One region of the Synechococcus sp. CCY9202 genome, then DNA from elsewhere that is predicted to be linked to it. Evidence: predicted binding sites of a transcription regulator. Region 1 holds the regulator's gene; the other holds the start of a gene.
What was found. The regulator NtcA, encoded in region 1, controls nitrogen genes in cyanobacteria. The targets are predictions, from matches to a motif close to GTANCNNNNGNTAC.

Region 1 (8,405 bases):
CTGCTCGGGATGGCTGTGGCCACAGGCGGGCTGGCCGGATCGGCAGGCCATGCCCAGATGCTTCTGGATGCGGCAGGTGCCGGATCGGTCCAAGGCATTCTGCAGCAGCAGGGTGGGGCAGGCTATGGCCAAGTCCTGGACAAGATTCGCCAGCGCCTCTCCAACGAGTCCGGGGCAACACTCAGAAATCCACAGAGTGCCGCGGGCTCAGGGAGCAGCAGCACCCCCCCGGTCGAGACCTCCGGGGCGGCAGTGGCAGCACCCACCACAGGCTCAGATCCAGTGTTCTGGATCAACGACCAGCCCGTCCTCCTGTGCAGCAGCGGTTTTCCCTGCCTGGGCGCTATTCAGCGAGCCATGGGGTTGAACGGACGCTCACGGAACAGAGCATGGCGCCATTGATCCTCATGGCCTGGCAGGCCATGAGGACCGCAGAGCAGCAGGATGACGGGCTCTTCATTGCCCGGGCTACCAGTCGGTTCAGACCCTGGCCAGGGTGACCCGCTCGGGCTGATCCTGATACTTTCCGGCACGATCCTGGTAGGTGGTGTCGCAGGGATCGCCTTCGAAGAACAGCAGTTGACAGATACCTTCGTTGGCATAAATGCGGCAATCTGCGCCGGAAGAATTGCTGAATTCAAGCGTGAGATGGCCCTCCCACCCCGCTTCAGCGGGTGTGGTGTTGACGATGATGCCAAGCCGGGCGTAAGTGCTCTTTCCCAGGCAAATTACCGTGATGTTGGGCGGCACCCTCAGCTTCTCCATCGCAACGCCAAGGCCATAGGAATGGGCCGGCAGAATGAAAAAGGCGCCATCGATGTCCTCATGCAGGGGGGCCGGCTCCAGATTGGCTGGATTGAACCGCTTCGGGTTCATTACCGTGCCGGGGACATGGCGAAAGATCAGAAACTCCTGCGACGACAGACGCAGGTCGTAGCCATAAGAGGAACAACCAAAGCTGAGCACCGGCGCGCTGGAGGTCTCGGGTTCGAGATGCCTCACCAGATGGCCCTCAAAGGGCTGGATCATGCCGGCATCGGCCCGCTCCTTGATCCAGCGGTCGTTCTTGAGCATCAGCCGCGGCGCAGTTGGGTGACCTGATCGGCCATGGCCATCAGAGCGGCGGGCATCGCCGGGCCCGTCAGGATGACATCCAGCTGAGCCGGCCGCTGTTCCAGCACCTCGGTGACATCCAGAAGAGACAGATAACCCAGCTCGATCGCCAGCCCCAGTTCATCAAGCACCATCAGATCCACGGCGCCCGCCAGCAGCTGCTGGCGGCTGAAATCCCACACCTCCCGGACAGCCGCCAGGGCAAGGTCCTGCTCGGCTTCAGCCTGCAGGGGAGCCGCAAGGCAGGCGGGCACCGCCGGCCGCAGCCACTGCAGGCGGCCGCAAAGCCAGAGACTGCGGCCCAGCCCCTGATCCACGCCACCTTTGAGAAACTGACTCACCAGGACGCGACTGCCCAGACCCGCCGTGCGCAGGGCCTGGCTGAACACGGCGCCGAAGCTGCCGCGGAAAGGGGCTGTGTGCACCTGAAGCAGCCCTTCGGCCTGAGGCACGGGCCGAAGGGGCACTACAGCGCGAGTCGCTGGGCGGACAGGGTCAGTTCGCTGCTCAGGCCGGGCCTCCAGCCGCTGACCCCGGACAGAGATGTCACCCCGCTGGGAGGGGCGATGGCTGCCCTGGGGGCTGGCAAGACTGGCGGTCATGGACATCCCGGAGGGCGATGGGGCCGGGCGAGCGGATCATTCCGGCCGACCTGGACAGGGACCGAAGCGATGGGATCGGACGCTGCGCTGAAACCTGAATGTAGCGGCATCTGCGCCCTGGACAAGCCACAAACACCATCCCTGGTGGGAACAGACGGTTTCGCGGAAACGGCGGCACAGGCTGCGACAGGCGTCAACAGCCGCACAGGCCCAGAGCGCCAGGGGCTGGCGAGCGGGAGCGGAAGCGGAGGCCCTGACAGCAACCGTGTTGGTTGCTACAAGAAAGAGCAGGGTCGCTCCGTAGCTTCCCAGTTCCTGCCCCGCCGTCATGGTCGGCGCTACTCGCGGCTTCAGCCGTTACGCCCCCCCTCCCCCCAGCGGCTCCGCTGGCACCGGGTCGGGTGTGTCCGGCGGAGCCGGAGCCACCCTTCTCGAAGTGATGCGCGGTCTCGGCGGCAGCAGCGTCGAGACCGTGGAGCGTGGCAAAACCATTTTCTTTCCCGGAGATCCGGCCGAACGGGTCTATCTGCTGCGTCGCGGCGCCGTGCGGTTATCGCGGGTCTACGAATCCGGTGAAGAAATCACCGTGGCACTGCTGCGGGAAAACAGTCTGTTCGGTGTGCTGTCGCTGCTCACCGGGCAGCGATCCGATCGCTTTTATCACGCCATCGCCTTCACCCGCGTGGAGATGGTGACCGCTCCCGCCACCTCGGTCCGCCAGGCCATTGAGCGCGATGCCAGCGTCGGGCTATTGCTGCTGCAGGGCTTGTCCTCCCGCATCCTGCAGACCGAAACCATGATCGAAACCCTCACCCACCGGGACATGTCCTCCCGGCTGGTGAGCTTTCTGCTTGTGCTCTGCCGCGATTTCGGTGTGCCCAGTCAGGAGGGGATCACGATCGACCTGCGCCTCTCCCACCAGGCGATCGCCGAGGCGATCGGCTCCACCCGGGTGACGATCACGCGGCTGCTGGGCGACCTGCGCAACGACGGGCTGGTGCAGGTGGATCGCAAGAAGATCACGGTCTTCGACCCGATCGCCCTGGCCAAACGCTTCAGCTGACCGCCTCCACTCCAACCAGGTCAGCTGAGCAGATTGCGGTAGCGATCCAGCCAGCCCTGCGGCACGGCACCGAAACGCTCTGCCAGACGCTCCACCATCGGTAGATAGTCGCGCGCCATCTCCCGCTGAAAGCCCAGGGGGGGTTCCCGGCCGCCGGCGGCCACGTTGACGGCCGGCGGCAGACGCAGTCGCTCGTTCAAAGGGGGCGCGGCCAGAAAGTCGAACAGGTCGTCGGCGAAGGCTGCAGGATCACTGCTGAGCTGTTCGAAAAAGCAGCAGTGCAACTGAGCGGGCTGGAACACCGCCTCGACGGTCTCGATGGTGCGGAGGTAGTTGGAACGGCTCACGGCCCCGGGCATGCGGGCCTGCTCCAGCAGAGCGGCAATGTCGGCCTCACCGTCGAACTGGCCCTTGCGGACCCGGTTGCGGATCGCCGACCAGACCCTCAGCACGGGATCGCGCATCACGAACACCAGCCTCAGCTCCGGTGCCAGACGCTGCATCCGCTCCCACACCGGCCGCTCCAGGGTGGCGTAGGCGGGGGTGATCTCGCCGACCCGCTTGCCCTGGCGACGTCCCTGACCAAACAGGCGGCAATACCAGGCATCACTGCGCGGCAGGAACCAGTAGCGGCCGAACCAGCGGGGATCGCGGGCGAAACGCTTCAGGTCCCAGAACCTGGCGCGTCGCCGCTCATCGGCGTCGAACACGCCGAAGCGGATCTGGGGCTTGTCAAAGTAGTGGAGCTCCTTGACCGGCGTGAGCCACAGATCCGGATGCTGGCTGAGAACCCTGTGCAGCCAGGTGGTGCCGGAACGCTGGGCCCCGATCACCATGAAGTCCGGAACCATCGCGGTGCAAGCCGGGCGGGCCAGACATTAAACGACCCAGAAGCACCGACCGGACCACAGACATCGGAACAGGCCAAGGATCAGACCCGGCGGGACGCCTCCCCAGACTGTCCGCACCGTGCCGGACGACGGGGTCTGTGCTGCAGGATGCAGCCTTCGGATCCCCCGGATCCGAAGGCTGACAGCGGAACGACGGCGTGGTGAGGCAGCGATGACGGGTTGGTTGTTGATCCTGGTCCTGCTGGTGCTGGGCGGCGTGCTCTCCACCCTCGGTGATCGGCTCGGCAGCCGCGTGGGCAAGGCGCGCCTCAGCCTGTTCAACCTGCGACCGCGCCGCACCGCCGTGCTGATCACGGTGCTCACCGGATCGCTGATCAGTGCCATGTCCCTGGGCCTGATGCTTCTGGTGAGCCAAAGGTTGCGGGTGGGCCTGTTCGAACTGGACCAGCTGGAGCAGAGGCTGCAGCAGAGCCGCGACGATCTGGCACGCAGCCGCCGCGACCTGGTCGGTGCCCAGGCCGCCAGCGCCACCGCCCAGCAGGCCAGCCGCCGAGCCCAGGCGGCCACCAAGCGGGTGGAAGGGGAGCGAAAACGGGCCCAGGCCCAGCGGGATGAAGCGGAGAAGCGGCTGCAACAACTGCGGCGCGAACTGCTGCCCCTGCAGCAGCAGCGTGCCCGGCTGGAGGCCGAGCGCGATCGCCTCAGCCGCGATGTGGCTAACCGGGACCAGGAGATCCGCCGCACCGAAACCGAGTTGGCGGCGGTGCAGGAGCAGATCAAGGAAGGGGAGAAGGAACTCCAGGGCCTTGAAACCAAGATCATCGCCCTGCGCCGCGGCGATGTGGTGATCAGCAGCGGCCAGCCCCTGGCCACCGCCAAGGTGACTCTGGAGCGACCGGAACAGGCCCGGGACGTGATCAACACCTTGCTGCAGCAGGCCAACCGGCTCGCGTTCCAGCGGGTGCTGCCGGGGGAGCCGCCGGACCGCCAGATCCTTCTGGTGCCAAGGAACGACATCGCCAAACTGGAGACTCTGCTGGCCCGCCCCGGCTCCTGGGTGGTGAGCCTGCTCTCGGCCGCCAACGTGCTGCGCGGTGAGCAGCAGGTGCTGGCCTTTCCAGACCTGCGGCCGAACCGCCCCGTGGCGCGGGCGGGCGACGTGCTGGCCACCACCAGCCTCGAACCGGAGGTGCACAGCCCCCAGCAGGTCAACAGCCGGCTGAACCTGCTGCTCGCTGCCGCCTACGCCAAGGTGCAGCGCCAGGGTTCGATCACCGATGGCCTGCAGTTCGACGCGGCCCTGCTCAACCAGCTGGCCCGCTCCCTGAGCGAGCGACCGGAAGATCAGGCGGCCCAGCTGGAAGCCGTGGCCGTGCAGGATGCCGACACTCCCGATCCGATCGTGGTGGAGCTCCGCTGGATCCGGCCACGCAACGGACGCCCCTGAACGCCGTGCCATGGCCACCCACGCCTCACCCGAGCCGAGTGATCGAATCCCTCACGGCGATGCACCGCAGCAGCGAGCCGGACTGGCGGGGTTGGATCCGGGCCGCTGCAAGTGCGGCCTGGTGTGCACCGATGCCACGGGGCAGCGGATTGTGGCGGCGGCGGTGCTGACCCCGGAAGCGACCTGGCACCAACTGAACAGCTGGTGCGCCGAGGGGCTGGTGGCTGAGATCGTGCTGGGCAACGGCACCGGCTGCCGGCACTGGCAGACAAGACTCGCGACGATCGCTGCTGTGCATGTGGTGGAGGAGCATGGCAGCACCCTGGCGGCGCGGCAGCGTTTCTGGGAGCTGTTCCCGCCTCGGGGCTGGCGGCGCTGCCTGCCCCGAGGGCTGCGGCAGCCGCCCCGCGACTGGGATGATGTGGTGGCGCAGTTGCTGCTCGAACGGTTCCTGGGTCGAACCCTGCCGCGCTCCTGATCCAGAAGGGGAGGTCCGGCTCCGCGCTGAGCCCGGGATGCCCAGCCCGATTTCAGAGACTGGCGCGCACGGTGAAGGCGTAGTCGCCGCCGGCCTCGAGCTGGTAATCGGCCTGGAGCAGAAAGCGCAGCAGAGCATCCTGGATCAGGGCGCGGCCCAGGGAGGGCTCCACGTTGAGTTCACCACGATCGAAGGCCCAGCAGAAGGTCCACTGGAACCCGCCGGCGGACACCTCACCCTCCAGCACCCGCTGGCTGAAACTCTGGCGCAGGACCCGCAGCTGGGCGGTGGTGGCGGGCAGGCGGCTCACGAGGGATACATCACGGCGAAGGGCTCACGACAGGCAGATCAAGGCTGACAAAAGCCCATGGCAGACATCAGGCTGCCGCAGCCTGAAGCGAAAAACTGTTCAGGCGGTTGCCGGCCCGCTCGATCCCGAGCCGGCGGATCAGGTCGATGCCGGCCACCACCTCATCGAGCACTGCGGCCAGGCCAGGCTGCTCGTCCGCCGAGAAGCGCCCCAGCACGTGGGACACCGTGCGGGCCCGGCGCTCGACGGGATGCTCCGCTGGAGCGCCGATGCCGATGCGCAGCCGCGGAAACTCCTGAGCGCCGAGGTGCTGGATCGTGCTGCGCAGGCCGTTGTGTCCACCGGCGCTTCCGCTGGCACGCAGGCGCAGACGACCGAAGGGCAGATCCATGTCGTCCACCACCACCAGCATCTGGGAGGGTTTCAGGTCGAACCAGTCGAGGGCTGCACGAATCGAGCGTCCACTGTCGTTCATGAAGGTCTGCGGCATGAGCAGCCGCAGGCGCCGATCGCCATGGCCCACCTCCGCCAGCAAGCCGTGAAGCTTGGCCTGCTGGCGAAACCCGACGCCCTCCTGGCGTGCCAGGCGTTCGAGGGCCATAAAGCCCACGTTGTGACGCGTGTCGACGTATTTAGAACCCGGATTTCCCAAGCCGACCAGCAGCCGCAGGTCCACTCCCGGCAGCGTGGTCTCAGTGGTCACCGGAGGCGTTGGACTCACGGATTGCAGGGAAACATCCCCCGAAAAGGTCTGCCCGAGGCTACGGCGCGGGGGATGGGCAACACCGCTCAGCCCCTCGAGAAGACAGCACAACCTTTCGAAAGGCTTGTGACAAGGAGTGGCAAGGCTTCAGGCCATTGGCGTGGCTGACTCCCCACTGGCCATGGCAGACCCAACCTCTCCACTGGCCGTTGCAGGCGCAGACCCCTCAGGAAGCGCCGGTGACGCAGACGGCTCCGGCTCGGTGGTGATCGCGGAGCGGAACTCCTTCTCAAACTCCTGGGAGGCCGACTGAAAACCCTTGAGCGTCCGACCCAGGGTTTTGCCCAGTTCAGGCAGCCGCTTGGGCCCGAACACCAGCAGGCCAATAGCGGCGATCACCGCCAGTTCGGGCAAGCCGATACCGAAGAAATTCATGCAGGAAATGCGGCTGGGTCAGGAATCAGCCGACGCCGTTCCAGTTGACGGTGATGCCCTCGAGCAGGAGCGACTTGTTGTAGAGCTGCAGGATCACGAGGAGGAAGACCAGGAAGAGGAGCATGAACACCCCCATCACCGGGGTGGTGCCCCAGCCGGGAACGACCTTGCCGTATTCGGAATTCAGGGGTCGCAGCAGATTTCCGAGGGGGGTGCGTTGGGCCATGGAGCTCAGTCCTCTCGATCAAGGAATCGTGACGGGTACTCTAAAGGTCACACCAGGGCCGCCTGCGACAGCTTTCGAGACTCGTATGGAATCCACAGGTTCGCCCGCCCTCTCCATTGCCCTCACCGTGCTGGCAGTGTTACTGGCCCTCACAGGCTTCGGCGTCTACCAGGCCTTCGGGCCGCCCTCGAAGCAACTCACCGATCCCTTCGACGATCACGAGGACTGAACACCGGTTCCCGGAATCGTCACCGGTGTCGCCAGTGCAGTTCTCAGCTCAGCGCCAACCCTGACCTTCAGGCCCGCCGGCGGATTCGCCAGAAGCCGAACTCCCAGGGCCCCAGCACCGCTGCCTGCACCCAATCTCCCGTTTCCTGCGGCAGCGGCTGAAACAGACCGTCGCCCCGCTCCAGCAGCTGCCAGTCGGGCCCGACATCGAGCCAGCGCCGGCAAGGGCCCAGGTTCTGCACTGTGAGGCGCACCACGCCGAGCTCCGGATCGGGCGCCAAGGCAATCATCTGCAGATCTTCGGCCAGGGCGGGAAAACCGGGTGGCGGATTGGGGGCTCCGGCCGTAGCCGTGGGGCGCCCCCAGAGGGGCTCGCGCAGCCGCAGGGCCTCCGCCGGCACTCCTCCGCGGCGCCAGCCTCCGGCGCAGGGCATCAGCGCCAGCTGCTGGCGTTGCCAGCCGTTGTCGGCGGATGGATCGGGCCAGGTGGGGCCCCGCAGCAACGACACCCCCAGCGCCTGCTGGCTGGCCGATACCCCCTGAGGTCCATCGAGGAGCACCGCCATCCCAGGCTCGCCCCCCCCAGCAGCCGAGGCACCGATCGCCGCCAGCCAGCCGATCGCCGCCACTTCCCAGCGGCTGCGCTCGCGGTTGGTCTGGGGCTCGGCTGGACGCTCGATCACGCCGCCGCTGGTGTCGGTGGCCCAGCGAACGGCAGGCCAGGCCAGCGGCACCTCGAGTCGCAGCAGTTCATGGCGCTGGCGCCAGTTCACCGCGAGGCTGAGCTCCAGCCAGGGGCTGCCAGCGCGCAGGCGCCCATCGAGCCGCAGTGGGCTGGTACCGCAGCGGCCCCGCCAGCGGAACGCCGCGCAGAGGGGCCCCCGCTCCAGCCACTGCGGCGGCCCGTCCCAGATCCAGGGCAGGGGATGGTCGCGGTAGTCGGCCGCCA
Region 2 (3,240 bases), on a different contig from region 1:
GCCCCTCAGCGACCGGGGGCTGCTGCTCGCCGATGGCCTGTTTGAAACGCTGTTGATCGAAGCCGGCCAGCCCCATCTGCTGGCGGCCCATCTGGAGCGCTGGCACCGCTCCGCTGCCCTGCTGGGCCTGGCCCCGCCGCCGGATCAGGCGCGCCTGGTTCCCCTGATCGCTGAGGCTGTGGCGCGCAGCGGCATCAGCAGCGGCGCCCTGCGGCTCAACTGGACTCGAGGCAGCAGCGGCCGCGGCCTCGCCGTGCCTTCGCACAGCAGCCACCGCTTCTGGCTCAGCCTCAGCACCACAACGCCCTGCTTCGAGCCCGTGCGGGTGATCGTGAGCCCCAGCGAAACCCGCAGCGCCACCAGCCTGCTGAGCCGCTGCAAAACCTTCGCCTATGGCTCCGCCATCCAGGCCCGCCGCCAGGCCGAGGCCTCAGGCGCCGACGACGCCCTCTTGCCCAGCAGCGCCGGCGGGTTGTGTTGCGGCACCAGCGCCAATCTGCTGCTGCGGCGCGGCGATCGCTGGCTCACACCGCCCCTGAGCAGCGGCTGCCTGCCCGGGGTGATGCGGCAGCAGGCTCTCCGCCATGGCCTGGCCGAGGAAAGCCCGATCAGCGAGCAGGATCTGGCCAGCGGCGACGGCGCCCTGCTGCTGAACAGCCTCGACTGTCGCCCGATCAGCCGGCTCGGATCGAAGGCATTGCCAGGCGTGAGTCAGGTGGAGCGGTTCTGGCGATTTCTGCTGAGCGATGGATGAGGCAAATCGGGCAACCCCAGCAGAGGGTTGTCATAAGGTCCCAAAAGCTTTTGAGTGACAGCGTGAAGGTTGAGACGGGGGCGCCAGGTCGGCCACACGTACACAAACCAACCCGCCGGCACAGGCAGCGAGGCCTGTGGCGTGCTGTCCCCCCGTTCGTACTCATCCTGGCTGGGATTGGTGCTTGCGGAAGCCCCAGGGAGGTGCCGCTACAGAACGCCAAAGTGGGCGATCCCTTGGTGCAGGTTGAGGGAACCCGCGTGGAGCTGGCCCAGTCGTTTCAGCCCGGTGTATCCAATGGGTTGTACAAAGGGGCGGTGCGGGTGTTCGGAGCCGACCAGCCCTCAGCAGGAAGCCTCTATGCGCTGAATGCGATCTGCAGCATCAAGGACACACCCAACTGGCCGGCCTATGACAATCTTTACGGATACCCCATACAAGAGGTAGGCCAAGCCCGTAGCCTGAGTGGACAGCCCCGCTGGCAAGTTCTTTATCACTTTGACGGTCGGATCGAGGGGACAGGCCCACTCAAACCGCAGGCATGGACTTCTCGACTTAAAGATAATCTCTGCCGCCGCGGCGATTTTGACGACAGCAAGGTGCGCCAACCCCCTGGCACGTGATGCTCGGACCGAGCAGCGGGGCTGCGCAGCAACATCGACGCCGAGCAGAGCCCACTGCTGCCAACCCATTTGCGGCAGTTCAGTATCCGTCGACACTGTTGATCGGGAAGGCCTCGCCTTAGATGAGGTCGATGAAACATCCTCATCCTCAAAATTAAATGCCAAAAACACTCTTCAAGGTTGACCTAACCAAGCCCATGGACCAGCAGGAGATGCCTGGCCATAATCGGTGGCATCCAGAAATCCCTGCCGTCGCGTCCGTCAACCCTGGTGATGTATTCCGGATTGAATGCAAAGACTGGACTGATGGACAGATTAAGAACAATGATGATCCTCAAGACGTTGCCGACGTCAACCTTGAAGTCGTTCATGTCCTGAGTGGGCCTATCTGGGTCAACGGGGCTCAGCCTGGCGACATTCTCGTGGTGGACATCCTGGATGTCGGAGCACTCCAGGGAGATGAGTGGGGCTTCAATGGGATCTTCGCCAAGGAGAATGGAGGCGGTTTTCTCACCGACCATTTCCCCAAGGCCGCGAAGTCGATCTGGGATCTCGAAGGGATCTACACAAGTTCACGGCACATTCCCGGGGTGCGCTTTGCTGGCATCACCCACCCCGGCCTGATCGGCTGCGCCCCCTCCCATGAACTGCTGCGGGAATGGAACCGAAGGGAAACCGAGTTGGTCAACACGGCACCAGATCGCCGAACCTACGGTGCAGGGCTCTCGGGGAGCGAGCCAGTGCTGGCGGCCTTACCGAATCCCAACAGCGCAATTCTGGGCAGCCTGCCGACCGCCGACTTCGAACGCGTAGCCAACGAGGCGGCCCGCACGGTCCCACCTCGGGAGCATGGCGGCAACTGCGACATCAAGAATCTGACCAAGGGGGCAAGGATCTATTTCCCTGTCTATGTGGAGGGTGCAAAACTTTCCATGGGTGACATCCACTTCTCACAAGGCGACGGAGAGATCTCTTTCTGTGGCGCCATTGAGATGTCGGGCTATCTCGATCTGCACGTGGAGATCATCAAAGGGGGTGTAGAGAAGTACGGGATGGTGAATCCCATGTTCAAGACAAGCCCGGTCGAACCGCATTTCACCGATTACCTGGTCTTCGAAGGGATTTCCGTTGATGAGTTTGATGGCAAGCAGCATTACATGGATGTTCACATCGCCTACCGACGCGCCTGCCTTAATGCCATTGAATACCTGAAGAAGTTCGGCTTCACCGGCGAGCAAGCCTACATGCTGCTGAGCTGTGCACCTGTTGAGGGCAGAATCAGCGGAATTGTAGACATTCCAAATGCTTGCTGCACCCTCGCGATCCCAACCTCAATCTTCGAAAAGGACATTTTGCCCTGTTGATGGAGCTTCACTCAGATCACATCGTTGGCCTGCTTGATTGACCAACTATGTGGCGGCCCTAGGGAGACCTGCTTCTAAGCACGTCTCCTTTTTTCTACTCCTGCTCTCCCGATTGGAAGACCGATGCCAGTTTATGAATTCAGCTGCAGTAGTGGCTGCGAAAACTATGAGGTTTGGCGGACCATTGACTCCCGCCAACAAAATACCGACTGCCCAGAATGTGGCGCACAGGGTAGCCGGGTCTTCAGCCCTCCAATGACACTTACTGGATCATTTCGCCTCAAGCAGGAATCCAAGGAACCAGTTTTAGTCAGCGGTCAAAAGCAGGCTGAGCGCAGAGTAGAAAAGCCAAGACTGCGCGAGAGCAGCATTCGTCCCTGGATGGTGACCCGCGGCTGCTAAAGACTGAAGACGGCCACCAAGTCCTCGACAATCAAATCCACAAAAAACCACCAAGCCAATGATTAAGAGTTTGCTGAAAAACCCCGCTTCCTCTGCG

Region 2: a site for NtcA is predicted at 1,460-1,473, ahead of fmdA (formamidase). Genes of this name have one in related genera too.

What each region holds. Positions count from the first base shown of each region.
Region 1 covers NZ_JAYGID010000043.1:46,025-54,429, reverse strand. The annotation lists gene VB777_RS06740 (hypothetical protein) at 1-132, opposite strand, end outside; gene dcd (dCTP deaminase) at 481-1,074, opposite strand; gene VB777_RS06730 (cob(I)yrinic acid a,c-diamide adenosyltransferase) at 1,074-1,715, opposite strand; gene ntcA (global nitrogen regulator NtcA) at 2,044-2,778, shown strand; gene VB777_RS06720 (sulfotransferase) at 2,799-3,629, opposite strand; gene VB777_RS06715 (DUF3084 domain-containing protein) at 3,841-5,076, shown strand; gene VB777_RS06710 (resolvase) at 5,087-5,554, shown strand; gene VB777_RS06705 (DUF3146 family protein) at 5,607-5,864, opposite strand; gene pth (aminoacyl-tRNA hydrolase) at 5,932-6,567, opposite strand; gene VB777_RS06695 (TatA/E family twin arginine-targeting protein translocase) at 6,715-7,002, opposite strand; gene psbH (photosystem II reaction center phosphoprotein PsbH) at 7,028-7,228, opposite strand; gene psbN (photosystem II reaction center protein PsbN) at 7,314-7,457, shown strand; gene VB777_RS06680 (alpha-mannosidase) at 7,525-8,405, opposite strand, start outside.
Region 2 covers NZ_JAYGID010000087.1:97-3,336, reverse strand. The annotation lists gene VB777_RS11810 (aminotransferase class IV) at 1-754, shown strand, start outside; gene VB777_RS11805 (hypothetical protein) at 991-1,377, shown strand; gene fmdA (formamidase) at 1,536-2,741, shown strand; gene VB777_RS11795 (FmdB family zinc ribbon protein) at 2,865-3,143, shown strand; partial or broken gene VB777_RS11790 (hypothetical protein) at 3,048-3,240, opposite strand, start outside.